DNA from 4 places in the Geomicrobium sp. JCM 19055 genome. Region 4 is predicted to be linked to each of the others. Evidence: riboswitches for the same ligand, from Rfam matches in the RefSeq annotation. Region 4 holds a riboswitch; each other region holds the start of a gene.
What was found. A riboswitch is a leader RNA that binds a small molecule or an ion and turns the genes downstream of it on or off. The one in region 4 is predicted to bind S-adenosylmethionine.

Region 1 (7,950 bases), on a different contig from region 4:
TCAACGGTATAACCTTTCTCTTCTAAGCCTGGGACGATGGCTGATGATAGCATGTCGCTATAGGGTCCTGCTGTTGCTCCGATTGTAATGTCTTGCTGATCATCGTACCCCCTGCTTCCTCCTCACCACTACAAGCGGTTAAGATGAGTAGACCTCCTACAATTGCTCCTAACTGTTTTCTCATTTGATTTCTCTCCTTTTCTTTATCTTCGATCTAATCGTTTTGCAACAACATCACCAATTTGTTGAATTAATTGAACGAGTACGATGAGTAGCACAACCGTCGAAATCATAATGGTCGTATCGTAGCGATAATGACCGTAACGGATTGCCAAATCACCAATACCGCCACCACCAACGACACCAGCCATTGCTGAGTAGGCAATGAGACTAATGATCGTAAGTGTGAGCCCTTGAATAATGCTGAACGAGCTTCTGGAAATAGCACATCTTTCATAATCATCCACGGCGTTGCACCCGTGGCAATCGCGGCTTCGATCATGCCTTTATCAATGTCACGAAGTGCGGTTTCCACAATTCGTGCAAAAAACGGAATGGCCGCAACAGAAAGCGATACACTTGCAGCAATCGGTCCCGTCGTCGTCCCGACAAGTAATCCCGTAATTGGAAATAGTAAGACGAGTAAAATGATATAAGGAATGGAACGAACGACATTGACGATAAAACTTAAGATTTGTTGCACTACAAGATTTTGCCAAAACAATCCTCGATCCGTCACAAACAAAATCACGCCTAGTGGAAGTCCGATCAGTATCGCAACCGCTGTTGAAATCCCGATCATTTGCATCGTTTCTAAAAATGCTTCTGTCATTTCTGGTAGTAAATCAATAAGTTGTTCAATATCCATGGGAGATGACCTCAACTCGTACGTGACGTTTTTGGATGTAATCCATCGCTTTATTCACTTGTTCAGGATCACCCGTAAGCTCCAGAATGAAAATCCCAAGTGGTTTGCCCTCAATATACTCAATGGCACCGTGCAAGAAATTCCCTCTAACATCGACTTCTTGCAACATATCTCCGATAATTCCTTCACCTGCAGATGAACCTTGGAACATCACTTTAATGATCGTTCCTGTACACTTCGCAAGGGTTTCTTCTGGAACATCAAAGGAAACAACATTCGTGATAAATTCCTTCGTTAACGTGTTCCTTGGATCTGCGAACAAATCGTACACATTTCCGTGTTCGACAACTTCACCATCTTGCATAATCGCCATCCGATTGCAGATCTCTTTTACGACACCCATTTCATGTGTGATAAGCACAATCGTTAAGCCAAGCTCTTTATTCAATGATTTTAGTAATCGTAAGATCGATTGCGTTGTTGTCGGGTCAAGCGCTGATGTTGCTTCATCACACAACAGCACAGTCGGATTATTGGATAATGCTCGAGCAATACCGACCCGTTGTTTCTGACCACCGCTTAATTGTGCAGGATACACATCACGCTTATCAGAAAGCTCAACGACTCGTAGTAGCTCTTCTACGCGACTAGGTATCTTATCAGACGATGCCCCCGCAGCACGCAGGGCAAACGCAATATTCTCATAGACCGTTTTCTGATTGATTAAGTAGAAATGCTGAAAGATCATGCCAATTTTAAGTCTCTGCTGACGAAGTGCCTCTCCCTTTAACTTCGTCATCTCCATACCGTCTACGCTGATCGTTCCACTAGAAGGTCTTTCGAGCATATTAATACAACGAAGTAGCGAACTCTTACCAGCGCCAGAATACCCAACAATCCCAAAAACATCACCTTTATGAATCGTCAAGGAAACATCTTTCACACCAGTAACGCTTTTCTTTTTAGTATGGTATACCTTGGTGACTTGCTTAATATCGATCATCTTCTTCCTCCAATCCAATAAAAAAAAGACCCTTTTTCCATTGAAAAAAAAGTCTATATGACCGATCTCGATCGGCTATCGACTTATCTTTCAGAATGGAATTCATTCTGTAGGATTTGGCACCTTCCTATTTCAGGAGGTTGCTGGACGTCATCGGGCCTTTCCCTCGGTCACTCTAGATAAGTAATCATGTATTCAATTTTTGTAATACTCATTATCATAAGAGTTTGTTGGGGTAATGTCAATGTATCTAAGAAATAAAAACGACATAGCTTGTTAATAGCCATGCCGTTACACTTACTATTCTTTAATATTTATACGACTGTCCACCGTCAATTGGGACAACGACGGCATTAATAAAGTCCGCTTGGTTTGATAATAAGAAAGCAACTAGGTAGCCGACTTCTTCAGGCTTTCCGAAGCGAAGCATTGGGTTTGCTTTGACGAACTCTTTCCCTGATTCTTCCAGTTGTCTCCACCCATTTGGCGTAACGATCCTTCAACCATTGCGGTCATGATGGCACCTGGCGCGATCGCCTTAATACTGATTCCGAATTGACCGTATTCAATTCCAGAGTTCTTCGTTAGCCCGACAACCCCATGTTTACTTGCGGCATAACCAGATTGATTCCCAACCCCACGAATACCTCCGACAGATGCAGTATTTACGACGGAACCATGGCCTTGTTCTTTCATCACTTTCAGCACGTGCTTCATACCATAAAAGACACCGTTTAAGTTCACATCAACCACTCGTTGGAACTCTTCAATTCCATAATCTTCGGTTAGGTTTTGTTTCCCTTCGATACCTGCGTTATTAAAGAAGCTATCAATTTGTCCAAATGTATCCATTGTGAATTGAACGTACTTCTCAACGTCTTCTTCTTTCGCTACATTCGCTTCAACCAATTCAACAATCGCTTCTGGTGTGTCTTTTAGAATTTCTTGCTTACTCTCTTCAAGACCTTCCTTATTTAAATCAACGAGAACGAGCTTGGCTCCCTCAGATGCAATTTGCTTTGCAGCAGCTCTTCCTAAACCAGAGCCTCCACCTGTAATAATTGATACTTTACCTTCAAAACGCTTCATAAAACCTTCTCCTTCCGTTGATGCTATACTAAGCGAAACGGTTTTAACGATTTAAGTGTAAACGGATTCATGACCCTCAACAATCGTTAATCCTCTCTGATCTGTCTATACAATCGACACCTTTACTTAATATGTTGATTTTTGGAGGAAACATACATGGTCTCAAGTGATCACCGATCATCAAAACAAGGCGAACGGACGAAGAAATCTTTTAAAGAAGCATTCATTGAACTGATTCATGAAAAAGGATTCAGCCATGTTACAGTGACTGATATTATTCGTAAGGCCGATTATAATCGCTCGACATTTTACTTACATTATCAAGATAAATTTTGTCTTGCTGATGAGTTAAGAAGAGAAATGTTCCAACAAATTAAGCAAACGAGTATTAGTAACTATGAGGAAGGAAAAAGCATCGTGACCTTATCGATGGGTCCGTCCTCTTTTGAGCTAACTGAATTTATTTATGCGAATCAATCGTTCTTTAACTTGTACTTATTGGATGACACATTACCTAGTCTTCTCAGGGATTTACCGCAAGCGATCTACGAAGTGTTAAAAGAACAATTTCATCTCTATGCGATCAATCAAGACCACGACATTAACCACGACGCTCATAAATTGTATATGGCTCATGGCACGGCTGGACTCCTTGTAGATTGGATTGAAAAACAGTACCCCATTCCACCAGCAGAGATGTCACAACAATTGATCGACATTCTTGAGTCTTTTACAAAAACATTTACGATCACACGAAAAAGCTGAACGATGGAGGAATCCTCATCGTTCAGCTTCTTTACTTCGGTGATCTACTTGCTATAGCGATTAACACGTAACGTTGCTTGAGCTTTGTGTCCCATAAATCCTTCAAGCTCGCATAAACGTTCCGCATAACGACCAATTTCCACACTTGCTTCTTCTGTACATCGTTGATACGTACAGTTTTTCAGGAATTTCCCGACCCATAGTCCACCTGTATAACGGGCGGCCTTTTGCGTTGGTAGCGTATGATTCGTACCGATCACTTTGTCTCCGTATGCGACGTTCGTTTCTGGTCCGAGGAACAACGCGCCGTAGTTCGTCATGTTGTCTAAATAATAGTTCGGATCTTCAGTAAGAATCTGCACATGTTCATAAGCCAATTTATCCGCTTCAATGACTGCTTCTTCATGGGAATCAACGAGAATGATTGATCCGTTCTCTTCCCATGCAACTCGTGCAATGTCTGCTGTTGATAGTGTTTCAAGTTGTTTCTCAATTTCTTTTACCGTTTCTTCCGCAAGCGATCGTGATGTCGTAATTAAAGCGCCTGGTGATGTCGGTCCATGTTCGGCTTGACCGAGAATATCGGTTGCCACCATTTCAGCGTCAGCCGTCTCATCTGCAACAATTAACACTTCTGTCGGCCCCGCTAACAAGTCAATGCCTGCTTTTCCGAAAAGTTGACGCTTCGTCTCTGCGACAAACGCGTTCCCTGGTCCGACAATCATATCAACGGAATCCATATTCTCTGTGCCAAGCGCCATCGATGCCATCGCCTGAACGCCACCTAATATATAAATCTCATCCGCCCCCGCAAAGTGCATCGCCGTGACCGTCGCTGCTGGAATCTCTCCATTCAGCGGTGGTGTACAACCGATTACCCGCTTTACACCTGCCACTTTTGCGGTCAGGATGCTCATGTGCGATGAAGCCACCATCGGATAACGTCCACCAGGAACGTAACAACCTACACTATTGACTGGAATGTTCTTATGACCAAGGAAAACACCAGGACGAGTTTCTACTTCGATATCTTGAATCGATTCTCGTTGTTTTTGTGCAAAGTTACGGATTTGCTCTTGCGCAAACAGAATATCCTCTTTCACTTCATCAGAAACCGAAGCAACAACTTCCTCAATTTGCTCTTTTGATAAGCGAAATTCCGTCGGGCTCCACTTGTCAAATTGTTCAGATAGCTCGCGCACGGCTTTTTCTCCATCAGTCTTAATTCGTTCGATTAGACCTGCAACCGTTTCTTGAACCTTTGCACTCGTTTCTTGAATCTCTGATTCACTCTTACCGAGCTTAAGTACCTCTGCCATTTGGTGTGCCTCCTAGTTTCATGAATACGTATTCACAAAAGAGAAAAAAAGAGTCGTGAATACGTATTCATTTATCTTAGCGTAAGTATATCTTCATCACACTTTTTTGTAAACACTTACAAACGAAATTGTTCGAATTTTAATTTTTCATCCCACTGGAGTGTCTCGCAATGAGTTTCGGTTTTAATGTGACTTGCATCGTTTCACTTACTGCTTTCGGCGAATCAATCAAATGTAATAGATGTTCAACCGCAAACTGTCCCATCGGTTTTGTTGCTACATGAGTCACCGTTGTTAATTGAATCGCGGCGTGACGGCTCATCGGAATGTCGTCCATACCACAGATGCTCACGTCTTCAGGAATACGGTACCCCTTATTCATAAGGTGATTTTGACAACTCAAAGCCATTGCATCCGTTGCTGCAAAGATTGCCGTAGGTGGTTCGTCTGTTGCAAGTAACTGATCGACGGCAATGATTACATCTGATTCAGTCGTATCCGTCTCTTTGATCCACGATGTTCGTCCCATTTCTCCTAATGCTTTCTTATATCCAAGAAGCCTACCATGGAACGTTGAACAATTCGTCGGTCCACCAATCCAAGCAATCTTCGAATGACCTAGCTCTAACAAGTGATTAGTCGCAAGCGCACCCGCTTGCTCATTGTCAATTTCAACAAAATTCCCACCAGCCTGATGGCGACGATTGAACATAACAAATGGAATCTTCGAATGTTCCAATTCCTTAAAGATAGGGTCATCAATAAAAATCGACGATAACACGATACCATCCACTTGTTGCTTTAATACTTCTTCGTAAACACCTCGTTGTTACCTTGTTCCTCAAAGTAAACCAGCGTCCGATACCCATGTGCCTTTGCCACATTTACGATCGTCGTTGTCGAGTCAACAAAAAAAAGGATTGTGCAGCGCACCCGAAATTAACGCAATCGATTTCGTCTTTTTTTGCTTCAAACTACGAGCAATTAAATTCGGACGATAGTTCAGCTCTTCCATCGCTCGCCGTACTTTTTCAATCGTTGCTTTATTAACGTTCGTCGAACCATTAATCACCCGCGATACCGTCGGTTGCGACACCCCCGCCCGCTTAGCTACATCTTTTGATGAAGCCATACATATCCCCCCTTTATACATGATTAGTCGTTATACGGATGCGACAATAATCTGTTACTTATTCTAATATATGTGTTAGAAAAATACGAATTTACTCTAGTCTGGATGCATTCCTTGCTCCGCTTGCTACACTACCCGCTTCGCTTGCTACACTACCCGCTCCGCTTGCTACACTACCCGCTTCGCTTGCTACACTCCTCTGCTCTCCGCGTAAAATCCAAAAAGAAGAGCCACTCCTTGCTCTCGAAAGAGGCAGGAAATGGCTCTATAATCATTTATGCCGTTGCTGTTTTATTCACTGGGTTCAGCTTGCGCTCGATTTTACCCATGACGAGGTCTGCGACGATCGCCATTAGAGCGGTTGGGATGGCACCCGCGAGGATGATTGCCGTTCCGTCGGTTGCGTTTGTACCGCGGACGATGATGGCGCCGAGTCCGCCGGCACCGACGAATGTACCGATCGCAACAATTCCGATTCCGACGACGAGGGCGGTACGAATCCCTGCCATAATGACGCTCACGGCAAGGGGGAGTTCGACTTTTGTAAGTAATTGCAGTCTTGTCATCCCGGAAGCGTAGGCTGCACTCGTTACTGTGGAATCAACACCTTTAATGCCGACGTATGTGTTCTGGATGATCGGAAGGAGCGAGTAGAAGAACACGGTCGTAATGACGGTGGTTGTTCCTAACCCCATCGCGACCATCGTAATTGCCATGAACCCGAGTACGGGGATCGTTTGGATAATGCTTCCGAAGGTGAGTACCCACGAGCTTAGCTTCCCGTATCTAGCAATGAGGATACCGACGGGAATAGAGATAATGGAGCGAAGAGAACGCCGTATGCTGCCATTAGAAAATGACGATAAAACTCTTCCCAAATGTAAAAGCCGTTTTGTGAAACATAGGTAATAAACGTTTCCATTACTCATCCTCCCCATCTTCAAAGTAATTGTGTTCTTCTAGAAAATTTCGAGCAATCGTTGAAGGCCCAACGAGCTCAACGTCTCCCATGTAGTTCATCTCTTGCATGTCTTCGGTTGTTACCGTATCACTTAACTTACTAAGGATCACTTCAATCTCTGGATGATCGTCGAGTACTTCATTTCGTACGACAGGTGAAGCATCATACGGCGGGAAGAAATCATCTTCTAATACAGTTAAGTCATACGCAGCGATTCTGCCGTCTGAAGAATAACCGAGCACGGCATCCATATTGCCTGAAGCAGCAGCTTCATAGACGAGACCAATTGCCATTGGGTACACATCACCAAAGGCAAAGTGTGTTTCTGTAAATGCAGCGTAACCGTCACCTGTACGGTTGACCCAGGCATTATCGACTCCGAAATTCAATTCATCTGCGAATGGTTCTAAATCATCCACATGCTCAATACCTTCTCGTTCAGCAAACTCTTCTGTAACAGAGACGGTATAGCTGTTATCAAATCCGTAGGATTCTGCCCACGTTTGGTCGAACTTCTCATCGAATTCCCGTTGGACAATATCCATCGCTTCGTCTGGATCTGTAATATCTTCATAATTTAAGACACCGGCAATGTCAGTTCCGGTATACCTCGTCGCTGTAATATCAACTTCTTCTTGCATCATCGCTTGGTGTAAGACCATCGTTGATCCGAGGTTCGTGACGAGTTCTGTTTCAAGATCGGTATAATGTTCGATCATATGTGATAGGGTGTATCCCCATATTTCTGACTCAATGGTATCCAACGTTGCGATTCTGATCGTTTGTTCAGAGGGTCCACTAAGACCTGGCAAT
Region 2 (7,950 bases), on a different contig from region 4:
TATAAAATATAGAAATAAGAAATTGGCAACAGAGAAAATAGCCGCTGTGACATAGGCTTGGAAAATCAGCGGTAACAACATAATTTCTAAAATAACAACCACATAGTTCGGATGTTTCATAAAGCGATAAGGTCCTTCGGCGACACGTTGTCCATCAGGTAAAACGAGAATCTTCGTGTTCCAAAAACGTCCGAGTGTCATCAGCGCCCAAAGGCGCAATGCTTGCACACCTAGAAATACGAGTAATAACGGTTGCCAAACTGGGGAAGTTTGAAAACCAGTCCAGATGACTTCACTAATCAATGTCACAAAAAAGAGGACGTGCATGCCGACCATGTACGGGTAGTGCCTCGCCCCATACTCAATCGCTCCGAGATCTTTCACGTGTCGCTCATTCACTTTGGCAACGTACAACTCGACGATTCTCTGAAAGATGACCCACGAAATAATAATTAAAAATAAAATCATGCGTGTTCACTCCATTCCACCCACAATAGTTCTGAACTAAACCCTGGTCCTAAAGCGGTTATAATGCCTTCATCGTGAGGTGCGGTGTTCCCTTCTAAAATGGATTTCAATACGTAAAGAACCGTCGGAGAAGACATATTCCCATGAGCTCGTAATACGTCTCTTGCAGGATTCGTTTTGCCATCTGGTAATTTCAATGCATCTTCATACGCAGTTAGAACTTTTTTTTCCTCCAGGATGGGCAATGAAATGCGTAATGTCATCTTTTGATTTTCCTATTGAATTTAGAAAATGAATCACATTGTCATCGAGCCAAGAAGAAACAATCGTCGGAATATCTCTGGAGAAAACAACATGCAATCCGTCGTCTTCCACGTCCCACCCCATCACACGTTCAGAATCAGGCATAAGCGTAGATTGTGAACCGGTAATGACTGGCATATATTTTTGCTTAGACGATACGTCTGTCCCCTGTAATAACGCACAAGCGATTCCATCAGAGAATAGCGATGTTCCAACAAGGTTGCTTTTTGAAACATCGCCTGTTTGAAAGGTTAAACTGCACAACTCAATGCAAAGAACGAGGACACGAGCATTAGGGAATGCACGACAATATTCGAATCCCCTCGATAATCCAGCTGCACCACCTGCACACCCTAAGCCCCAAATCGGAATACGTTTCGTATGCATGTTCATGTTCAGTCGATTCATGATTCGCGCGTCGAGGGTTGGAGTTGCAATCCCTGTACTCGTCACACAAATTAACGCATCTACTTCATCTGAATGAACTTCGGCTTTATGTAGACAATTCGTCACCGCTTCGGCACCTAATTCCACCGCACGTTCAATGAACTCGTTGTTTTTGTCACCGAAAGAGTGGGGTTGTTGATACCACTCAAGGGGCATGACGAATTGTCGCTCTTCAATATCTCCGTTATTAAACACACGTAAAAGACGGTCAATATCACTATATTTATCTTTGAATACTCCGCGCACAAGCGATGCAATTTGATCTTGTGAAACTGGATGTTTTGGCAATGCCGTAGCGACAGATTCAATAATAGCCAACCTCTACACCTCACTATTAGTCAATATGGGTAGAGTATCCCTCATTGGCAATTTTATGTATTGTACATTCGGACATTCGATGTAAAAAAAGTTAGTGCCTCATCCGGTCAAAGTATTTGACGGATGAGGCACTAACCCGTGATCGATGACTATTCATCTTGGAGTTCTTCAAATGAATCAATACCCATATACTTTGGAACCGCAACACCTGTAACTGCGCCGACTGAGTTCGGACCAAGATCTACAAAATCACCATCAAATTCTTCAAATAGTGGCGTTTGGTTTGGCATCCATGAAGCAAGAAGTGCGTCTGCTGAGTTTGTAGCTAATCCTGCATACATCATATTAACCGCTACTTCATTTAAATGCGGAGTATAACCAAGGTCTTCGAGCATAACAGCTGCCATGTTCGTTGCTGCTTGTGCATCAGACCAAGCTTCGAGTACAAATCGAACTTCCTCTCCGTCACCTTCTCCAACACCGTCTGTCCATTCTTCAACTCGTTCTGGGTGGTCTTCAAGCCATTCACGAGCAGCATCGTATGCACTCATCTCTTCTATGTCCATCAATGCCATTACTTCTTGTTGTTCATCCAATTCAAATTGAAACTGATCTAAAAACTGAAAAACATCAGGAAGGTCGTCTTCTAACCCATTACGCACTAGGGTATGAACGTCATTTTCTACCGTTACTACACCTTCTGGATCTTCAAGAAATTTTAATTCATACGCATTAAACTTCCAATGAGGTTGCCAAGCCGTAATAATAATAGGATCCTCATTCTGGTAAGCGGTATCAAGTGCTGCAACCATCGCACCTTCAGAACTGCTCGTAAGCGTCCAGTCATCCAAGCCATAATGAACAAGTGCTTCTTCTGTCGTATCCATCATGACAGAACCGGGATCGATCCCGATAATTTCATATTCTACTTGCTCACCGAGACTTGCCGTTGATTCTTCGTCCTCACTTCCATTTCCACAAGCAGTAAGTATGACAGCAGTGCTTAGAAATGCACTCATCATTGCGAATTTTTTCATTCGTTAAACCCCTCCTGTTGTTATGCAACTAAAGTCATTCATAAAAGTTATCACGATCATCTCCATTCCACAAACCTCATCTAAGGCGGTATTACCATTAAACCGATCATTCTGTGTAATAAGAGGACTTCCTCATCCCCATTGTCAGCAATCCTCAACGATGCTTCGTGCTTTGTACAATATGTCTTATAACCTTTAAATTTATGGAATTAATTAACAAGTAAGTACTTGATACATAAAAAAACGCAAGGAAAATCTAGGATGATTTTCCTTGCGCTTCTTGTTTTGGACAGTAGAGTCCGCTATTTATTATAAGTCGCCATCTTCGTCGTCTTCACCAAGTGGGTCTTCATCTTCTTCACCAAGTGGATCTTCGTCTTCTTCACCTAATGGATCTTCATCTTCAAGACCGTCGTCTTCAAGTCCATCATCTTCTAGCCCACCATCTTCAAGACCATCCTCTTCTTCACCAGGTGCTGGTTCAGCAGGAGCCTCAGTGTCCATGCCCGGATCTTCTTCTGGTGCTTCTTCACCGCACGCTGCTAGTAGTCCTACTGAAAAAAATTGCTGATAGAGCTCCGTAAAGAAGTTTCTTATTCATTGTTTAACACTCCTATATTATGAGGATCGTTATTGCTAACGGCTTGGCTTTCCTTGTTAGCTGAGTACATCATAGCAACTGAAATTTAAATCGCCTACCCTTTCTGACGTTTTTTGAAGATGCTATAGGCTTTACCACATTTGCGAAATCCTTTTGAAATCTCCGTGTCATCATTCTGATAACAACCCCCCTTTATCCAACACGATTCACACATTCCCCCAAACTTTCGCCAGATTTAGCAATAAAAAAAGAACAAGGACACGATCTCCTTGTTCTTCGCATGATCTTAATATTGATCTGTTTGAAGACGAACTTGACTTATATCAAATACACCAATTGGCAATGGAATGAATCCTTCCACATTCTCATGAACACCAACACGGAATGGATCATTGGCAATAAACACTAACGGTGACTCATCTAAGACGATTTGTTGAAATTCAGCATAATATTGTTCACGCACTTCAGGATCACTTTCTTCTCGCGCCTCATCTAACAGACGATCTGCTTCTTCGTGATCAAAAACGAACGGTTCCCATTCGCACCTTTGTTATCAGAATGGAAAACCGAGTATGTTGCATTGTCAGCGTCCCCAGTCACAGTCGTCCAACCCGCAATCGCCATTTCGTGTTCTCCCTCACCCATTGCACTTAAAAGCGCACTCCACTCACGCTGTTCAATAGAAATATCAATTCCAATTTGTCCAAGTTGATCTTGAATGTATTCCGCAGTTTGAATGTTGATTTGGTCGTTGTCACGCACGTAAAGCGTCGTACTAAACCCGTCTTCATATCCTGCAGATGCAAGCAGTTCTTGAGCTTCTTCAAGATCATAATCATTTTTATCTAAATCTTCCGTATGACCGAAGACACCAGGAGGAACCGGGCCATCAGCCGCACGACCATATCCTTCATAAATACCTTCTACAATCGTTTCTGTATCAACAGCTTTTGCAATCGCTTGGCGAACTTCAACTTGATCAAACGGTTCCACATCATTATTTAAGATAATAAAGTTCAATCTTGTACTTTCAACCGTCTCGACATCAGCATGGTCCATCGTTTCAATTTGTGATGTATTGACAGGCTCAATTTCGTCAATGACGTGTGCTTCATCATTGTTTAACATCGCAATTCGAGTGGACTGGTCTGGAACAATCTTGTATGTGGATGCTTCAATCTCAGGAAGCTCTCCCCAATACTCATCGTTGCGAACGAGACGCACCGATTCACCTTGGTTCCATTCATCTAACTGAAAGCTTCCAGTCCCAACTGGTTCAAGCTCTAAGTTGCGTTCACCATTATCGTGTTCTTCAATCGCCTTTGGACTAATCATTCCTCCACCGTCATGAGTGAGGTTCATCGCAAACGGTGCAAAGGGATACTCGGTTGTCACATGAACTGTATACTCATCAACGACTTCAATTTCATCAATCATGTCGTACATAAATGCTTTTGGTGAAGCAACTTCAGGGTCAATCACACGCTCTAGATTAATTTTTACAGCTTCAGCATTAAATGGTTCACCATCGGTAAACGTCACATCTTCACGTAATACGAATTCCCATGTCAAATCATCAATCTGTTCAAAACTTTCAGCAAGCTCAGGTTGTAATTCGATGTTCTCATCGTGATTAACGAGCTTATCATAAATATTCGTTCGAATATGTGTTGAAGCAGTATCATTTGAACCATGAGGATCAAGACTAATCGCATCATTGGCTACGGCAACAATAAGCTCGTCTCCTCCTGCTGATTCACCTTCATTACTAGAGCCAGAATTGCTAAGTTCATCTGTTGGCTCTGAAGAACACGCGGCTAATACGACCGCAACTGACGCAAACAATCCGAATTTCACTTTACTCTTATCCATGTTCATCCACCTTCTAGTTGTTATTAGAATATATGAAATTCACAAGAACAAAAAACTCCCTTTTCTAAGAGAAAAGAGAGTAGTATCCGTTCTTATCTCTCAGAACAATCGTTCTGATGGAATTAGCACCTTCCACTGACGTGGGGTTGCTGAGGTGTCATAGGGCCAGTCCCTCTACCTCTCTTCATAAGATTCTATATGTAGTTGATAGTGTTACTTTACTATGGGTTATTTGCTAATGCAAGCATTATTTTCAGAAAAACAGTCAATGTTCTGAAAGACATGTAAGACAAAACTTACACTAGCCTTATTTCTCTACTTTTTTTCTCGTATGAAATTTCATTGCACGGTGACACTATGAAAGGAAAAGAAAGGATGATACTCGTGATGAAACGATTTACACTTAGTATTCTTTGTACATTACTCATTGCTCTTTCGGTATTTGTTGATTCAATGGACGCAAGACAAGTCGGTTCGTTGCCAGGACTTGCTGATCAATATCCTGAACTTGTATTCGTTCGAGGAAATGATGCATCAAACCAGATCGCACTTACATTTGATGATGGACTGATCCTCGGTTCACGGACACGGTGCTGAACGCATTAGAAGAATTTGATGTACCTGCAACGTTCTTCGTACTCGGGCAACGAGCAGAAGCAAACCCTGATTATGTAAGACGCATCGTTGATGAAGGGCATGATATTGCCAATCATACTTATTCCCATCCAAATCTCGCTGACCTTACTGTTGATGAGATGGAACAGGAAATTAATCAAGCAGATGCTGTCATTGAGAATATCGTCGGTTTTCGACCACGTCTCTTCCGTCCACCATTTGGTAGTATTTCAGAAGAAGACGTTGTACGGCTCGGAGAGATGAACAACGTGGCGATTGGGTGGGATGTGGACCCCAATGATTGGCAAGAGATTCCTGCTGATGAAGTCAGTGAACGAGTCATCGCTGACACAACAGCTGGCAGTATCATCTTATTGCATGATGCGTCGACAGCCTGATTTGACGGTGAATTCACCAGAAGCATTACAAACGATCATTCCAGAGTTGCAATCTCAGGGGTATGAATTTGTGACGGTTAGTGAATTAATTGGTATCGAAAATCGCAAATAAAAAACCGCTGTTTAGCGGTTTTTTTTAACGATTTGTAATCGTTTCTGGATACATGTCATGGTAGAGCAGTCGTTGCTCTGCCATTTTTCGTATTTCGTCCCTGGCTTACCGTAATTTACGTACGGGTCAATCGAAATTCCGCCACGAGGTGTAAACTTACCCCACACTTCAATGTATCGAGGATCCATTAATTCCACGAGGTCATTTACGATAATATTCATCGCATCTTCATGAAAATCACCGTGGTTACGGAAGCTAAATAGATAAAGTTTAAGTGATTTACTTTCTACCATTTTCACATCCGGAATGTAGCTAATGTACACCGTTGCAAAATCCGGTTGTCCAGTAATTGGACATAGTGTTGTAAATTCAGGGGTATTGAATTTAACGAAATAGTCTCTCGTTGGGTGATTGTTCTCAAATGTCTCTAAAACCCCTGGGTCGTATTCAAACGAATACTTCGTACCTTGATTACCAAGCTGCGTAATCTCTGGTAAGTCTTCTTTTCCTCTACCAACCATCAATCAAATTCCTTTCTTTAGACGCCTTGCTTGTTGCCCCAAATCAACGTATGAATTTGAGGTAAAACACGGACGTTGTTTAGTTCTTTGTCTTCCATAACTGTATCAACAAGCCATTCATAGCGCTCCAAAAGGTGATCACGCAAACGAGTAGGTGCTCCTTCTTCTAAGTCGTCATTGCCGACTTGCAAATAGAATGCCATATTCGGATAACGTGCATGCACTTTTTTCGCGTAAGCCAAGTCGCCTTCATTGAAAATAACGACTTTTAACGACTGACTACCCGATGGTCTTGTTTGAAGCTGTTCACAAAAATAATCGAGTTTCTCCCAATCCGTAATCATCTTACTGCTCGGGGGCTTTGGGGAAATCGTAACATCGTCAATCTCTCGTAACCATTCTTGCCAAAAACTACCTTGTGTTTCAACCGCAGTGCCAATGTCTTGCGCTTTCAGTAGCTGAACGAGTTCACCAATCCCTTTATGAAGAGCAGGATTTCCACCTGAGATGGTTACGTGATTAAAGCGATCGCCACCGATCTCTTGCAACTTTGCCACAATTGTTTCTGGTGTCAGAGCATCCGCCTTTTGGCTTCCGTCCCACGTAAATGCCGAATCACACCATGCACAACTGTAATCACAGCCTCCCGTACGTACGAACATCGTCTTTTGACCTGCAACCATGCCTTCGCCTTGAACCGTTGGTCCAAATACTTCAAGTACTGGTATTTTCATCGATGTTCGCCTCGCTTTGGCCTGTAGATCGCATAGCTCGTAGGCGTTTCACGAACGATTACTTGTAAACAATAAGGACGATGCTTTTCTTGTGATAACAATTCATCAACAAGCTCCCAGATCACTTTCGCAACGACTTCAGTCGTTGGAATCCCTTCTGGAAACTCTGGATGTGTATTTAAGAGTGTATGATCAAAACGACCATGCACTTGTTTTTTTAGTGATTTAAAGTTAATTAAAAAGCCCGTATCATCAAGGTCATCACCTGCGACGGTAATGTTCACGAAATACGTATGACCGTGCATTTCTTTACATACACCTGCTCGCTCATCATCAATAAAATGCGCAGCAGCAAAATGCATGTCCTTGTTGAGTTCATACCGATAGTCATGGTGTACTTGTGGGTAAAATTGTTGGAGCATTAGTCATCCCTACCCTTATGATCGAGGTACTTTTGTAATCCTTGCATTCGTAACTCACATGCTGGACATTCGCCGCAGCCATCGCCTTGAACGCCGTGGTAG
Region 3 (7,950 bases), on a different contig from region 4:
GTAGAGTACGATTTCGACCAGGTCATTGCAATCGGTGATGGATGGTGGCTCCCAAATGTAGCGGCGAGACATTACGGTGTGAAAGATCCTCAGCCGGCATATCATAAAACGAAAGAGTTTATGGCAACGGATGCGTTTACACTATCGGTTATCGAAGGACTTCGTGAAGGATTATTGTCATTGAAAGAGAAGAAATCAATTGTTTTACTTACGAACAGTACAGATGATGATGTAGAGCGTTTGCTCAAGCTTCTTCATTTAGAAGGCGTGTTTCACGAAGTCGTTACAAATGCGATGAAGCCACAGGAGACGAGGGCGCACTTTATCTCGATTATGAAAAGGTACAATGTGACTACTGAACAGACACTAAGCATTGGGGACAATTATTTAAACGAGATTATTCCTGCAAAGGCAGAGGGAATGAAGGCAATTTATATTGATCTTGATAATGGTGCTGTCGCTTATGGCGATCGTAAAGTAACGAGTGTTAGTGAATTAATCGAAGAAATGAAAGAAGTCTAATGCGCTTTGATTGAATGGTAGGCATGAGAGCTTCGCTCACTGTAACGTAATGAGAGAATGAGGAGGATTGGCTTTGGGAGCAGACAATCAATCGATGATTTGTGAGAGGCGAACGTATCGGGAAGAACCGTACACACATCGTCATGCGTATGCGCAAATTTTATTTCCATTACAAGGCTCTATGGAAATTGAGACGGTAAATGGGAAACTGACGTTGAAGGATAAGAGCATTGTACTACTCCCTCAGAATTTGGAACATTCGTTTTACTGCAAGGGCTATAACGAATTTCTAGTCGTCGATCTTCCGCAGTTTTACGTTGATACGAAAGACTTGCGAAGTGAGCGAAGGTTTCAGAAAGATCAATCCTGGCACGCGATTCGTCAGCTACTACTCGAGAATACAAATCAAGCAAAAGGCCACTTACTTCCTCACCTTGTTGCTATAATGAAAGAAAAAGTATCTACCCATGAATACGCATCAATTGCTCATATTCATGAACAGTTTTCTTCACCGATTACAGTAGAAAGTTTGGCGTCCATAGAGCATTTTCATCCTGTGTATTATGTAGAATGGTTTAAGCAGAAAACGGGGAAAACGCCTCGGGTCTACTTGGAAGATTACCGAATTGAACGGGCGAAGGATTTATTAATTGAGACGAATCATTCCATTGCTCAAGTAGGGAAGCAAGTCGGGTATACGTACTGCTCGACGTTTAGCAGAACGTTCTTGAAAGTGACTGGAGTAACTCCTACATCGTATCGGAGGATAAAGCGATGAAGCTAAATGTGTTGCCGATGAGTAAGCGAGAGGCGTCCATTATTATGAGTTGGACATATGAACCTCCGTACTCTTTATACAGTTTGAGTGAGAGTAAAGAGCAACAAGATGAATTGCTTAACGGTAACTACTATGTTGTTGTAACAGCAGAAGATGATGTGTTTGGTTTCTATTGCTATGGTGAAAGTGCAAAAGTACCGGGTGGAAAGCGAGAAGGGTGTTACGACGATCAACGCCCAATCGATATTGGCTTAGGTATGAATCCGGTATACACAGGGCAAGGGTATGGACTTCAGTTTTTTTGAACTCGGACTTAGCGTAGGTGAAGAATTGTATGCGCCAGAATTCTTTCGGTTAAGCGTTGCGAGGTGGAATCAACGAGCCGTTACTCTCTACAAGAAGTTCGGATTTAACACCGAAATGACATTCATGAATTACGGCGAAACAGACGTTGAATTTCTACTCATGACAAACAGAGGGGACAGTCCCCCACTGCGTTAATTCTGTGCAGTGGTGGGGGACTGTCCCCTTTTCTTTAGTTGAAGCTAAATGTTGCGCCGTCGCCGTCTTCTTCGATAAATTCAATACGTTCGTGATCGTCACTTGCGTCTTGTGCTTCTAAAGCAGTTTCGAAAATGACTTCTCCAGCAGATTCAAATGGCGTGATCTGCCAGTTGTTGCTACGTTCAACGTTCAAGGCACCGTCATGATTCACGATGTAGTCAATAATGACTTGGCGATTCTCGTCCGTCGTCTCAAGGACAGTTTCTACTGAACTATCAAGATGGTCCTCGCCACCAGCACGGTAGTTGTTCGTCGCGACGTAGAAACGGTCATCGCTCGTTACGTCTTCACCTTCATGTTGTAGGTCAACGATTCGCTCACCTTCATCTTGCGTGACATCAATTTCGTAGGTAACGTTTTCGATGACGTCAAAATTATAGCTTGCAAAGTCTTCATTAATCAATGCTTGCTCATTGTTTTCATCTGGATCAATTTGATTGAAGTTAAGGGCAGAGTATTCTAACCAGTTCTTCAGTTGATCGCCGTCCACTTCAACGACGTGCAATGTGTTCGGGAAGACGTAAACGTCATTCATGTCACGAATGGCAACGTCACCTTCTTCAACATACGTAAAGTCACCACCGCGTCCTGCTCTAAACGGGGCAGCAGCTGATAGAAGGGGAACGTCTTCTTCTAGTTCACCGCTTGCTTGCATTTGTTCCATATAATCGAGTTGTGCGTCATTAATTAACTGTACAACTTCATTGTCTTCAACACGTGCGAAGAATGTATGGATATCGTCAGTAATCTCGCCAACGGGGCTATTTACGTAGCTTACCGTCGCTTCGTGAGCATCCATGACGAGGTTTTCAAGTCCCTCGTGTGAAGGTTGATCTTCAGTGCTTTGAATTTCAGAAGTCGCTGAAACGACATTCCACTCTCCGTTAGCATTCTCTAATTCAAAAGCTAACACGCCGAGGTGGCTTCCCCAAGAGCCTGGCATCATTGCTGGTACCCCGTGGATTGTTCCTGCATCTACATCCACACCGTCAACACCTTCATAGTCTTCGCTTGGGAAGTGGTTATGTTGGTGCCCAAGTAACATTCCGTCCACGCCATCAACTTCAGCAATGGATAGTGCGGCATTTTCACTCATACGATCGCCATCATTAATGCCTGTATGAGCAAGTGCAATGACAAGGTCTGCACCTTCTTCTTGAAGTTGTGGCACAAATTTCTCAGCGGCATCTGCAATTTCTAACGTCTCGACTTCACCTTCAAGGTGTGCAGCGTCCCAACTCATAATTTGTGGTGGAACGAACCCGATAAAGCCTACATTAAGCACTTCACCGTCCACTTCTTGTTCTACAATGGTGTACGGCTCATAGACAGGCGTCTCAGTGCCAGGCTCAACAACGTTGGCCGATAACCATGGGAAATCTGCATCTTCCATCGTCTCATCAAGGAAATCGAGACCGAAGTTAAATTCATGATTTCCAAGTGCAGCTGCGTCGTATCCCATCTCATTCATCGCATCCATCACGATGTGAGACTCATCATCTGCAAGTGGTTCAATTTGGGCAGGCATATCGCCTAAAATACTCCCTTGAATTGTATCTCCGTTATCCGCAAGCATATGATTTGGATACTCTTCACGAAGTTCTTCGAGAAGAGAGTATACTTTCGTTAATCCAATTGTTGAGTCTTCTTCATCATTCATATAATCATAAGGCAAAAGGTGAGCATGAATATCAGTCGTTCCAAACACAGTAAATGTACTTGTTGAATCGCTTTCATTTGTTTCGTTATTCGTTTCCTCATCGACTGGATCTGCCGATTGTTCCTCATCATCCCCACAGGCTGCTAGCATCCCAACGAGTAAGGTGCTCCCCATAAAAATGGAAAATCTTTTTGTTTTTCCCATAAAATCCCCTCCTGATTTCACCCATTATGGTAGCAACGTTCGTCTGATTGAACAATAACTGGGAGGACGATCAAGAGGATTGCACTACGATGGCTAAGCGAAAAGAATGAGTTGTAGTCAAATAATTGGCGCAAAAGGTTATGTCTATAGCGTTTCGTTGTTATAATTTAATGAACTAAGTTCTAATCGTTGAGGTGTTTTCGATTGAGTAGAATAAGACATTTATTAAAACAAGTCGGGCTCGATGTTGCTCACGGTGTTGGCGCTGTCTTCTATGGCATGTTTATTTTTACAGTAGTCATCCTGATCGTAATCGCCATTCTGGCTTTAGTCAGGTATGGAATCAATCTACTATAAGTTCATGGAATACAATGCAGCTTAGACGTCAAAGCTGAATTGTAACGATGAGTGCAACAAGGAGGTAAGAAGATGTCTGATCAACATAAAGTAAAATCAGAAGAGTTATCTGGTAAGAAGATTCGGTCTGAAGAAATGGTCACGAAAAAAAGATAAAGAGAACGTAAAATCAGAAGAACTCGTAACCTATAATCGTGACAAAAAGCAAAAAGAACGTGAAAACGATGAATGACCGGCAATACCTACTGACGAAACAATTACATTGAAATAATATTCAATAAAAATATACTTTTCTGTTGACAATCATTTTGTGGATGTTAGTATTAGATTTAATAAATTCAATGAATTCATTTTTCTTATCTAGAGAGGTGGAGGGACTGGCCCTTTGAAACCTCGGCAGCGGACTTTTTAAGTACTGTGCCAATTCCAGTAGTAGCGATACTACAAAGATGAGAAGAGTCGGATGAATGGCAACCATTTACCCCCTCTTCTTATTACAAGAAGAGGGGGTTTTGTTCGTAACGATTGTTGATTGATCGCTTAAAACTAGGAGACTACACACATAGAGGAGAGATTATCATGACAAAAACAGCAACGCACGCACCATTTAAAGCAGATCACGTAGGAAGCCTATTACGTCCGGAACGAATTCATATTGCGAGAAAAGATTTTCAAGCAGGTAACATTACCGCTGAAGAGTTATACAACATTGAAACCGAAGAGATTACTCGAGTTGTTGATAAGCAAATTGAAGTGGGTCTAGAAGCTGTTACAGATGGAGAGTTCCGCCGTCGTTTTTGGCATACAGATTTTCTTGAGCACTTAAACGGAATCGAAGGTTACGTGCCTGACCATGGTTTCCAATTCAAAGGCGAGGAAACAGAGCGTTATGATGTAAGAGTGATTGGTAAGATTTCATTTAACGAAGATCACCCGCACGTAAAAGAATTTATTCAGTTCAAAGAAATTGTCGGAGATCGTGCAGTTGCAAAGCAAACGATTCCGAGTCCGAATCAATTGTTTAATGCGGGAATTCGTAATCTAGACATTTATCCAGACCTAGACGCGTACACAGAAGACATCGTTCAAACGTACCGCGATGCTATTCAAGCATTTTATGATGCGGGTTGTCGTTATTTGCAACTCGATGATGTGTATATCGCTGGACTTAATTCAGATGACATTCCGTTTAATGATAGTGGTTATTCAAGAGAAGACTTAATTGAACACGCATTAAAAGTAGCAAATGCGGTGCTTGAAAATAAACCAGAAGACTTAGTGATTACGACGCACTTATGCCGTGGAAACTATCGTTCAAAGTGGGCTTTTAAAGGAAGCTACGCAAAGATTGCACCCACATTGTTTGCCAAAGAAAATGTGGACGGCTTCTTCTTAGAATACGACGATGATCGTTCTGGTGACTTCGGTCCACTCGATCACATTCCGAGTGATGGCCCACAAGTGGTACTCGGTTTATTCACATCAAAGCATGGGGAACTTGAAGATAAAGAGACGATTAAAGAACGTATTGAAGAAGCGAAACAACACGTTTCTGCAGAGCAAATTTGTCTAAGCCCTCAATGTGGCTTTGCATCGACTCATCACGGTAACATCTTAACGGAAGAAGAGCAGTGGGAGAAACTACGTTATATTGTTGAACTATCTAAAGAGCTAACAAACTAACACGAACCACAAAAGAAGCTAGGAGCCCCTAGCTTCTTTTTGTGCGGTTGAATAATATGAGCTGGCCTCTTCAATGAATGTTCGTGCAGCAAAGGGTAAGTATGAATCTTTACGCCAAATCATCACGAGCTCTAAGTGAAGCGGATTGTCTTCTAGTGGAACATAAGAAAGTACATGGGATTGCATCGTTTTTGCGATATGTTCAGGAAGTAAGGCAATCCCGAGCTTCGCTTCAACCATTTGTAGCATAAAATCTTTCTGAGAACTCTCACATACAGCGTTTGGAAAAAAAACCTTGTCGTAAACACTCTTCAATAATTGAGCGATGCAATGAAAAGTCATTGCGATAAAGAACAAAGTGTTCTTCTTCAAGTGCTTTCAAAGGAATGTGTTCATTTAACGATAATGGGTGGTCGTGGTGCATGACCGCTACAAGGGGGTCATGAAGAATTTGCTTGCATTCAAAATCTTCCCCTTGCAAAGGAACATTGCAAATGAACCCAACATCAAGTGAGCCTTCAGTAATGCCTTTTTTTTATCGCGATGCTTCCAACCTCACTTAAGCGTAAGTCGATGAGCGGGAAGTCTTCGATGAATGAACTAATGAGAGAAGAGACGAAAGCGGCTCCAATAATCGGCGGCAGTCCAATTCGGATTTGGCCTTTTTTTATGTCTGCAAGATCGGTCACTCCTGCTTGCAAATTTTGAAAAGCATCAATGACGTTTTGGGCATTCTTTAATACCGCTTCTCCAGCATCGGTTAATTCGAGTTTTTTTGAAGAACGATAGAATAACGGTACGTCAAACTCTCGCTCAAGTTGCTTAATCGTTTTACTTAGAGAAGGTTGAGATACGTGTAAGGTGCGGGCTGCTTTCGTGAAGCTTGAATGCTTCGCGACTTCAATGAAGTAAGTTAAATGTCGAATATCCATGTCTGTCCACCTTTTTAATCGTACTATCCTTGGTAATTTCGATTTATAGTGAAGAATTCCCTGCTAACGGATTGAAAGCGAAAGGAATGTTACGACAAAAGTAGCGGTCATTCGATAAAGGAACTGAGCGAAATGAAGGAGAATCTATCGGTATAGACGAGAGGAGCGTGCTGTGATGGCGATTAACGACCTTAAGATGATCGGAACATTTTCTGAGCTTTCTGCCGATCAACTACACGTATCCATTTACAAAAGCCTAGATAAAGTAGCAAAACGTCAAGCGATGCTCACTCAGTTTAGTCATTACATCGTTGAGAACATGAAGTTTTATCATCCTTGTTGGCTCGTTGCATTTAAGAGAACGTGCGAAAGGGGATTGTTTCCTCCAAAAGAGGAGCGTGTGTATGCATTTATTGATGCAGTGTCGGGATACCGCACTGAAATCGATGCGCTCCCTTCTCTTACTGACAATGTTGATCATTCAGTCCCAATCGTAGAAGCGGTTATTCAAAATGAGCGAATTCTACGACCCTATATGGTTGATCTAGAAAATTATTGGAACCGCCAATATGTAGGGAAACGACCAAGTTATGACCGAGAGGAGATTATTCTTGCTTACGAGCCTATGATTCTTGTTTCCCTTAGGATCGGTGAGTTTCATCGCTCTATTGTCTTGGATGGTGTAACTGGAGAGACGCGAGAAGAGCGCGCCTTGAAGTGGGATCAAGATGATTACCACAAGTTTTAGGCGTGCTCAGGTTCCCGGTGATCGTCGCGCTCACGTTCATCGCGGTCGCGGTTTTCAATCGTCTCTTCTTGCTCTTCTGTACGTTCTGTATGCTCTTCTTTTTGTCGTTCATCGGAAGTGTACCAACGATCGTGTCGGAACAAGTCCCAAATCGCCCGACCGTTCGTCGGTTGACCATCTGGCATGTAGACCGGTAAGGCGTCAAAAAGAACGAAATAAAAGGTATAAAACAAAAATGTATTCCATAATGTCTCACTGCCAGGCATAAGCTCGAGTCCGAGTAATACGTTTACGATGATTGCCGCGACAATGTTACTGAGCATTGGAGATGCGTAGATAAAGGCATGCCAAAATTTATGATTAGGTTTAATTTCATCATAATGACACCAACTAAACATAAAGAAATACCGTCTCACTTCAATTGAAGGGAAGCGAAATAAGACAGGCCCACAGCCGATGACAATTTGCTTATTCGTAGCACCAAACATTGAAACAACTGCAT
Region 4 (7,950 bases):
ATAATTGAACAAAGTCGCCCGTACCAGCTGCAAATGCTGCAGCGATGTTTGCATAGTCGACACTTTGGTCCAACACGACATCTTCCTCTACGTCAATGCCGTTTGAGGCAAGCGCAAATTCCCCAGCCATTTGCGGCATTCCCCCGGCACGTTGACCTAAATATGTCGTCCCTTTTAAATCTTCCCAACTAAAGTCGTCAATCGGCTCACGTGAGACGAGAAACGTTCCGTCAGTTTGAGTTAAGGCTGCAAAGTTTACGACTGAATCCATCGGGTTTTGTGCATGCACGTAAATCGACGTTTCAGCACCTACGAGGGCAATATCCGCACTGTCTGCTAGGAGTGCAGTCATCGTTTTATCTCCACCCCAAGTCGTCGTAATGTCGACGTCTAGCCCTTCCTCTTCAAAAAAATCCTTCTTCCACCGCAACGTAAAGCGGTGCATAAAAAAATCGAACGTGTAACTTCTGCTACTTCTAACGTTTCTACTGATTGATCATCCCCACAAGCTGAAAGTACTAATGAACCACTAAGTACAGACAGCAAAGCGAATTTCCCCGCACGTTTCATGTACATTCGTCCCCTCTACTTCCATAGATGCAATATCTTATGCGATCGCCTGTATAGAGGTGTGTAAAACAAAAAAAGAACTCCCAATGAATTATTGGAAGTTCTTATACATGTGTAATTTATTTAAAGGTAGGTCCAGCGTTACGAATTTCATCAGAAACGTGAGAGAAACGTTCAAAGTTCTCTTTGAACTTCTTCGCAAGCTGTGAAGCTTTCTCGTCGTAGGCTTTAGGATCGTCCCAAGTTGACCTCGGCTGAAGCACTTCATCAGGAACGCCTGGTACACGCTTTGGAATATGAAGACCAAAGATCGGGTCTTGATTCGTTTGAACGTTCGTCAATTCACCTTCAAGTGCCGCTTGCACCATTGCACGCGTGTAATTCAATGGAATACGATCACTTGAACCGTAACCACCTGCATTCCAACCCGTATTGACGAGGAATACATTCACTTCATGTTGGTCAATCTTCTCACCGAGCATCTCTGCATAAACCGATGCATGTCTTGGTAGGAACGGTGCACCAAAGCAGCTTGAGAACGTTGCTTCAGGTTCTGTAACACCACGCTCAGTTCCTGCTAGCTTGCTCGTATACCCACTTAAGAAGTGGTACATTGCTTGTTCTTTTGTTAGACGGCTGATTGGTGGCAATACACCAAATGCATCAGCAGTTAAGAAAATAATTGTATTCGGATGACCGGCAACACCTTGAGGGAGTACATTTTGGATGTGCTCAAGTGGATAAGCTGCACGTGTGTTCTCCGTGTAGTAACCATCATCATAATCTGGTTTACGACTCTCTTCATCAACAACGACATTCTCGAGCACTGCGCCAAAGCGAATGGCATCGTAAATGTCTGGTTCTTTTTCTTTAGAAAGGTTAATGGTTTTAGCGTAGCAACCACCTTCAATGTTAAATACACCGTTATCAGACCAACCGTGCTCATCGTCACCGATTAGAAAACGCGTACGATCTGCAGAAAGTGTTGTTTTCCCTGTTCCAGAAAGACCGAAGAAAAGTGCAACATCGCCTTCTTTGCCTGTGTTAGCAGAACAGTGCATCGGTAAAACGTTTTGAGCAGGTAACAAGTAGTTCATAATAGAGAAGATGGACTTCTTCATTTCGCCGGCATACTCAGTACCACCAATTAATACGATTCGCTCTTCAAACGAAATATGAACAAATGCTTCAGAACGTGTGCCGTCCACTTCAGGATCCGCTTTAAATCCTGGTGCTGAGACAATTGTAAATCCGTTCTCTTCTTCAGCAGGGCGTTCATTCTCCTCAGGACGAATGAATAATTGACGTGCAAAAAGGTTGTGCCAAGCAAATTCATTTACAACGCGAAGAGAAAGACGATAGTCGGTGTCTTTGCCTGCGTATCCATTAGTAACAAAAAGTGCATCCTGTTGACCTAAATAGTGAAGCACTTTACGATATAGTTTAGAGAATACATCTTTATCAACCGCAGCGTTTACGACACCCCAATCAATGGAATCGTGTACAGACGGTTCATCAACGATGAATTTATCTTTAGGTGATCGACCTGTGTACAAACCTGTAGTGGCTGCAAATGCGCCAGATTTTGTTAGTACACCTTCGCCTCGTGAGAGTGCTCTTTCCACTAATCTCGATTCAGGAAGATCAGTTTCAATGTGATCTCCATTCAGTAAGTGTTGCAGTGCAGACTCAAAAGATACGGTACTCATAGTAGCAAAACTCCTTCTCACAATAATCACGGAACGAAAGTGTTGAATTGATTTGAAATTAGTATAACACATTTTGATTTATAGTCTATACTATTTTTCGATTTCACAAAGGTGTCATGTTTAACGTGGATTTTATAAAAAAGGTGTGATCAACTATGGACTCATGTGTCGTCTTTTATGATCAACAATGTACGATTTGTCAAAAAAACAAAGCGTGTGATCCAAACCTACGACCAGTTTAACCATGTTAAATGGGTGGATCTGCATGAACCTGAGTTAGAACAACAATATCCGTTTGTTCAATCGACTGATTTAACGAAAGAAATGCATGTTTTAATCAATTCGACGTACGTGTATCGTGGTTTTGATGGCGTTATTAGGCTACTGGAAGAACACGCATTATTAAAGTACCCGATGCGCATCATAAACATGAGACCATTTAACGTGATTGGCAAAGGATTATATAGGAAGATTGCCGAAAATCGGCCAATCATTGGGCAACATTGCAATCATGATCAATGCAAAATCGACATTTCTTAGTCAATAGAACAGAAAATTCTACGATTTGATTAATTCACTTGTCGAGATTTGCAATTCTTCGCGTTTGCCGTTATATTTACTTGGTAGGCTTTTATCAGGAGAAGGTGGAGGGACAGGCCCTGTGAAACCCAGCAACCATCTGTAGTCATGCAGATAAGGTGCCAACCTGGCAAAACATCATCTGTTTTGCAAGATAAGAGGCGAAAGGTGAAAGGTAATGCCCCTTCCCTCATCGGTGAAGGGCTTTTTTTTCATGAAATCATACGATACAACTCGCCCTTATATTCTTTATGGTCCTTGCCATAAAGGGAAATGAAGTGTTTTGAGTCGATACACGCACTCTAGGGCACTTCAAACATATAAAGTAATACAGTGTTTCATAAGGAGGAGAATCATGGAAGCAAATGGGCGTCGCTTTTTACGTCAGAATCTGTAACAGAAGGCCATCCAGACAAGATTTGTGATCAAGTGTCTGATGCAATCTTAGATGAAATTTTACGACATGATCCAAACGCAAGGGTGGCATGTGAAACAGTAGCCAACACCGGAATGATCTTAGTAACTGGTGAAATTACAACAACGACATACGTCGATATTCAAAAGATCGTTCGTGAAACGTTAACTGAAATCGGGTACACGAGAGCGAAGTATGGCTTAGATGCTGAAACGTGCTCAATCCTTACCGCGATTGATGAGCAATCTCCTGATATTGCTCAAGGTGTTAACGCAGCACTCGAAGCTCGCGAAGGCGCAATGACCGACAAAGAAATTGAAGAGATCGGTGCTGGCGATCAAGGGTTAATGTTTGGTTATGCGGACAATGAAACGAAAGAATATATGCCTATGCCAATTTCATTGTCACATCGACTTGCTCGTCAATTAGCAAAGGTCCGTAAAGACGGCACATTAGATTACTTACGACCTGATGGTAAAACGCAAGTGACAATTGAGTATGATGAAGATGACAAACCAGTACGAATCGATACGATTGTTATCTCAACACAGCATCATCCAGAAGCAACACTTGAGCAAATTGAGCGTGACTTGCAAAAGCATGTGATTGAACCGATTGTCCCAGAAAAGTGGGTCGACGAAAAAACGAAGTTCTTTATTAATCCGACAGGACGCTTCGTGATTGGTGGACCTCAAGGAGATGCAGGTTTAACTGGACGAAAGATTATTGTTGATACGTACGGCGGATTTGCTCGTCACGGTGGAGGCGCGTTCTCTGGAAAGGATCCAACAAAAGTTGACCGTTCGGGTTCCTATGCCGCACGCTACGTTGCGAAGAACCTCGTAGCCGCTGGACTTGCAGAGAAATGTGAAGTTCAATTGGCTTATGCGATTGGGGTTGCAAAGCCTGTCTCCATTTCGATTAACACGTTTGGTACGGGTAAAGTAAGTGAAAGTGAATTGCTTACGCTCGTTGAAAGTCATTTTGACTTGCGACCTGCAGGCATTATTAAAATGCTCGACTTACGTACTCCGATTTACAAACAAACCGCAGCTTACGGACATTTTGGCCGTACAGATGTTGATTTACCATGGGAACGTACGGATAAAGCAGACCAACTCAAAAAAAGCAGCAAACATCTAGACGATGTAAAAGCTTGTCATTATGACAAGGCTTTTTTTGTTGTGTAGTATAGGTTTTCCTTATAAGCCGCTATGACATTCATCTAATGACAGATGTCACTACTTATTGATGTAAGAACGTTACATACTAAAGGTAATCTAATTGGGATGGTGAAACAAATGACAATTGCATCAATCAAAGGCATCGTGAAGCGGTATAAAGATCAAATTGCTCTTGATTATGTTGATTTAGATATTCATGAAGGGGAAATTCTCGGTTTGCTCGGACCGAACGGTGCAGGGAAAACGACGCTCATTCAATGTTTAATGGGGATTATTCCTTTTGATAAAGGCGTGATTCAACTATTCGGGGAAGAGGGAGCGGTATTTCACCATGAAAATAAAAAGAAAATGGGTCTCGTTACGCAAGAGATTACCGTATTTGAGGAATTAACGGCGAAAGAAAACTTAGAGTTTTTTGCAGGCGTATACGGTTTGAAGGGTGAAGAGAAGAAGCAACGGGTCAAAGAAGCGCTTGAGTTCGTTGGACTATCGTCAAAGGCAAAGCAATCGCCAAATAAATTCTCAGGTGGGATGAAGCGAAGATTGAACATTGCTTGTGCTCTTACCCATCGTCCGAAGCTTCTAATTATGGATGAGCCAACCGTTGGCATTGATCCGCAATCAAGAAATCATATTCTAGACGCGGTCAGAAAGCTAAAAGAACAAGGCACGACCATCTTGTACACGACGCATTATATGGAAGAGGTTCAATCGATTGCTACACGGGTTGTCATCGTTGATCAAGGACAGGTGATTTCAGAAGGTACGGTGGATGAATTAATTAAAAACATTCAGCATGAAGAGAAAATCTTCATTGATGTAAACGATGTGTCAACGATACCAATCGAGCGTTTACGAGGCTTGGAAGGTGTTAAGCAAGTACAAGTGAGCGGATCAGTCGTGCAAATCATTTCAAATGCGGGTGCAGGTAACCTTGATCGGGCACTCTCAATCGTGAAAGAAACGAGTGGTGTCGTCGGAATTCAAGCAGAAAAGCCAAATTTAGAAGACGTTTTTCTAACACTTACAGGCAAACAACTTCGTGATGGAGAGGATGATCCTTCATGAAAGAACTAGCTACGATTCGGTTCATTGGAATTAGAATGAGTCGTGATTTTATTACGATGCTTTTGTTGCTAGTCGTTCCGATCATTTTAATTACGGTCTTTTCAATTATTCTAGGAGAAGCGGAAGGGCTTACTGGTACACCGATTAGAGATGAAACCGTTGTCCTTTTAGTTCTCGGATTTCAACTGTTCGGCGGTGCGATCACCATGAATTACGTTCATCAAGACCTCTTTGCGGAAAGAAAGGATCGCTTGCTTTCATTACCGATGAATACGAGGTTATATGGATTTACGATAATGCTCGCAGGCATCGTTTACTCGATTGTGTTAGGGGTTATATTAATCGCTTATACGGCCTTGATCTTTGATGTGAACTGGGGTAATTTCATGTGGGCATTACTCGTCATTACGCTCATGTCGTCTTTATCCAGCATCATTTGTCTCGTATTCACTTTTTCAGTAAACAACTTTAAAATTGCCGAGCGGTTAAGTGAGGTGTACGGTGTAGGGATGATTTTACTGGCAGGGATGTTCTTTCCGATGCCAGACAATGCTTTGATCAACACGTTCAATGATTATGTGAACCCGCTTATGCTAGCGTATTCGTCCATTGATCAAGTGAGGGATGGAGGGCTTTCTGACGGCTATGTGTATGCAGTACTGCTTAGTGTGCTCATTATCATTGCTTTTGGATTGTTACTTCTGACCGGACGGAGGCGTATGCCATGACAATATTTCGGTTTGCACTCAAACGAATACTACGTGATAAAACGAACGTATTGTTTCTGTCACTATTTCCAATCGCTGCGATTTTTCTACCTTTAGCGCAAGAAGGTTGGCCACTGCTTCCGCTCGGTTATCAATATTTTGGTGTTCTACTACTTTTTGTTAGCATTCGCCTTACGAGTATTATGATTGAAGATCGTCAAAAAGGGGTTGTTAAACGACTTGCCGCAGCGCCAATTTCACACTTTAACTACTTGTGGCAAAACTTGCTCGCATTTTCGGTTATTATGGTGATCCAAACTGTCATCGTCATCATAGGTGGGCATGTGTACGGTCATGAATTATATGAGCCATGGAACTTGGCGATTCTTTATATTGTCTTTACGTTTACATCCATTTCAATTAGTCTCGCTTGGAACTCATTATATAGAAGTAAAGAATCATCATTTCTAATATTTATGGCAGTGATCGTCTTGATAGCATTGCTCGGGGGAATTCTTTTTCCTGTGGAGATGATGCCTGAAGCTTTTCAAAGAATTGCTGTGATTTTTCCAACGTATTGGCTCTCAGAAGGTATAGAATGGATTGTCTTAGGTGAAGATCGTGGAGATTTCTTGTTCATTAATGGTGTTTTGCTGTTATATGCATTGTTCTTTTTAATCATAGGAAGCATACGAAGAATTAGTTAGAGGTTTGCGTGTTGCCCTTCAGCTCTTGAGCGGAGGGTTTTTAACACTTATAGTAAATTTAAAGAGGTGATCATATGGTGAGTGTATGGCGATTTATGAACATTGTGTTTTTAATTGCACTATGGATGTACCAAGATCCCCCCCTTGTTAGTTTCTTATTTGTAATTTCCCTCGCCATCATTGTCTGCTTACGGTGGCGTTTTCGTCTACCGAGTTGGACGATCATCATTGACCTACTCTTATGCTTTCTATTTATTCCGCTTTGGAGTAGTAGTGCATATGGTTTAGCATTACCTGTATATGAAATGATGTCTCGTCAAAAATATCGCTTCCTCATTATTGTGATTTTACTTCTTGCAATGTTTGAGCTTTATTCAATCGTTTTATTATGGTTACTTTTCCAAGCAGGTGTTTTTGGTGTGTGGGACGCAAGTTCGAGTAAACAACGTGAACGATACATAACTGAAGCGGACCGGGAACGTCACGCCCGCCATGCCCTCGAAAACGTGAAAGAAGAGTTGTTGCAGTCTAGTCGCAAAGCGGCCCAACTAGCAGAAGTGTCAGAACGCAATCGGATTGCGCGAGATCTTCATGATCACGTTGGTCATGATCTAACTGGAGCAAACCTTGCTTTAGAAGCTTACGAGCAATTAGAAGGAAAAGAAGCAGAAGTGATGTTAAATGAAGTGAAGCTTCGTGTAGCTCGTAGTACAGCAATGCTTCGTGACACGGTCCATGATATGACGCCAGTTACCAGAATCGGTGTTGATGTGCTCGAGCATATTGCCAAAGAATTTATTCACACACCAGTTTCTTTTCAACGTTCAGGAGATATGCAGCTTGTTCCCGTTCATTATTGGGGACTATTAGAACCTTGTTTAAAAGAAGCGTTAACAAACGTGGCAAGGCACAGTGACGCAACTGAAGTAAACGTTAATCTTGATGTAACGATGTATTTAGTGAGGTTAAGCATACAAGACAATGGGACTGGATCAAAGCATCTAGGAGAAG

Region 1: another riboswitch for S-adenosylmethionine. It lies ahead of JCM19055_RS13725 (methionine ABC transporter ATP-binding protein); the one in region 4 lies ahead of metK (methionine adenosyltransferase).
Region 2: another riboswitch for S-adenosylmethionine. It lies ahead of JCM19055_RS05940 (ABC transporter substrate-binding protein); the one in region 4 lies ahead of metK (methionine adenosyltransferase).
Region 3: another riboswitch for S-adenosylmethionine. It lies ahead of JCM19055_RS04585 (5-methyltetrahydropteroyltriglutamate--homocysteine S-methyltransferase); the one in region 4 lies ahead of metK (methionine adenosyltransferase).

The regions. Positions count from the first base shown of each region.
Region 1 covers NZ_BAXL01000015.1:33,863-41,812, reverse strand. Annotated here, with positions in the region: gene JCM19055_RS13735 (MetQ/NlpA family ABC transporter substrate-binding protein) at 1-53, opposite strand, end outside; gene JCM19055_RS31925 (hypothetical protein) at 23-184, opposite strand; partial or broken gene JCM19055_RS13730 (methionine ABC transporter permease) at 204-868, opposite strand; gene JCM19055_RS13725 (methionine ABC transporter ATP-binding protein) at 858-1,871, opposite strand; SAM riboswitch class I at 1,952-2,057, opposite strand; partial or broken gene JCM19055_RS13720 (glucose 1-dehydrogenase) at 2,179-2,960, opposite strand; gene JCM19055_RS13715 (TetR/AcrR family transcriptional regulator) at 3,117-3,725, shown strand; gene hisD (histidinol dehydrogenase) at 3,770-5,044, opposite strand; partial or broken gene JCM19055_RS13705 (LacI family DNA-binding transcriptional regulator) at 5,184-5,852, opposite strand; gene JCM19055_RS24095 (LacI family DNA-binding transcriptional regulator) at 5,949-6,176, opposite strand; partial or broken gene JCM19055_RS13700 (ABC transporter permease) at 6,452-7,098, opposite strand; gene JCM19055_RS13695 (osmoprotectant ABC transporter substrate-binding protein) at 7,098-7,950, opposite strand, start outside.
Region 2 covers NZ_BAXL01000005.1:86,468-94,417, forward strand. Annotated here, with positions in the region: gene JCM19055_RS05920 (isoprenylcysteine carboxyl methyltransferase family protein) at 1-468, opposite strand, end outside; partial or broken gene JCM19055_RS05925 (type III polyketide synthase) at 465-1,536, opposite strand; gene JCM19055_RS05930 (glycine betaine ABC transporter substrate-binding protein) at 1,686-2,573, opposite strand; gene JCM19055_RS05935 (hypothetical protein) at 2,883-3,077, opposite strand; gene JCM19055_RS27145 (hypothetical protein) at 3,461-3,637, opposite strand; gene JCM19055_RS05940 (ABC transporter substrate-binding protein) at 3,667-5,046, opposite strand; SAM riboswitch class I at 5,136-5,239, opposite strand; gene JCM19055_RS22950 (hypothetical protein) at 5,434-5,643, shown strand; gene JCM19055_RS22955 (polysaccharide deacetylase family protein) at 5,637-6,059, shown strand; gene JCM19055_RS28705 (hypothetical protein) at 6,040-6,171, shown strand; partial or broken gene queF (preQ(1) synthase) at 6,196-6,692, opposite strand; gene queE (7-carboxy-7-deazaguanine synthase QueE) at 6,710-7,426, opposite strand; gene queD (6-carboxytetrahydropterin synthase QueD) at 7,423-7,848, opposite strand; gene queC (7-cyano-7-deazaguanine synthase QueC) at 7,848-7,950, opposite strand, start outside.
Region 3 covers NZ_BAXL01000004.1:254-8,203, reverse strand. Annotated here, with positions in the region: gene JCM19055_RS04610 (HAD family hydrolase) at 1-522, shown strand, start outside; gene JCM19055_RS04605 (AraC family transcriptional regulator) at 596-1,300, shown strand; gene JCM19055_RS22780 (hypothetical protein) at 1,297-1,605, shown strand; gene JCM19055_RS22775 (hypothetical protein) at 1,586-1,801, shown strand; gene JCM19055_RS04595 (bifunctional 2',3'-cyclic-nucleotide 2'-phosphodiesterase/3'-nucleotidase) at 1,836-3,728, opposite strand; gene JCM19055_RS27065 (hypothetical protein) at 3,933-4,085, shown strand; SAM riboswitch class I at 4,439-4,541, shown strand; gene JCM19055_RS04585 (5-methyltetrahydropteroyltriglutamate--homocysteine S-methyltransferase) at 4,665-5,768, shown strand; partial or broken gene JCM19055_RS04580 (LysR family transcriptional regulator) at 5,787-6,700, opposite strand; gene JCM19055_RS04575 (hypothetical protein) at 6,876-7,448, shown strand; partial or broken gene JCM19055_RS04570 (hypothetical protein) at 7,445-7,950, opposite strand, start outside.
Region 4 covers NZ_BAXL01000017.1:93,523-101,472, forward strand. Annotated here, with positions in the region: gene JCM19055_RS15455 (ABC transporter substrate-binding protein) at 1-445, opposite strand, end outside; gene pckA (phosphoenolpyruvate carboxykinase (ATP)) at 690-2,279, opposite strand; gene JCM19055_RS15465 (DCC1-like thiol-disulfide oxidoreductase family protein) at 2,457-2,819, shown strand; SAM riboswitch class I at 2,908-3,019, shown strand; gene metK (methionine adenosyltransferase) at 3,192-4,463, shown strand; gene JCM19055_RS15475 (ABC transporter ATP-binding protein) at 4,575-5,525, shown strand; gene JCM19055_RS15480 (ABC transporter permease) at 5,522-6,253, shown strand; gene JCM19055_RS15485 (ABC transporter permease) at 6,250-6,939, shown strand; gene JCM19055_RS15490 (sensor histidine kinase) at 7,014-7,950, shown strand, end outside.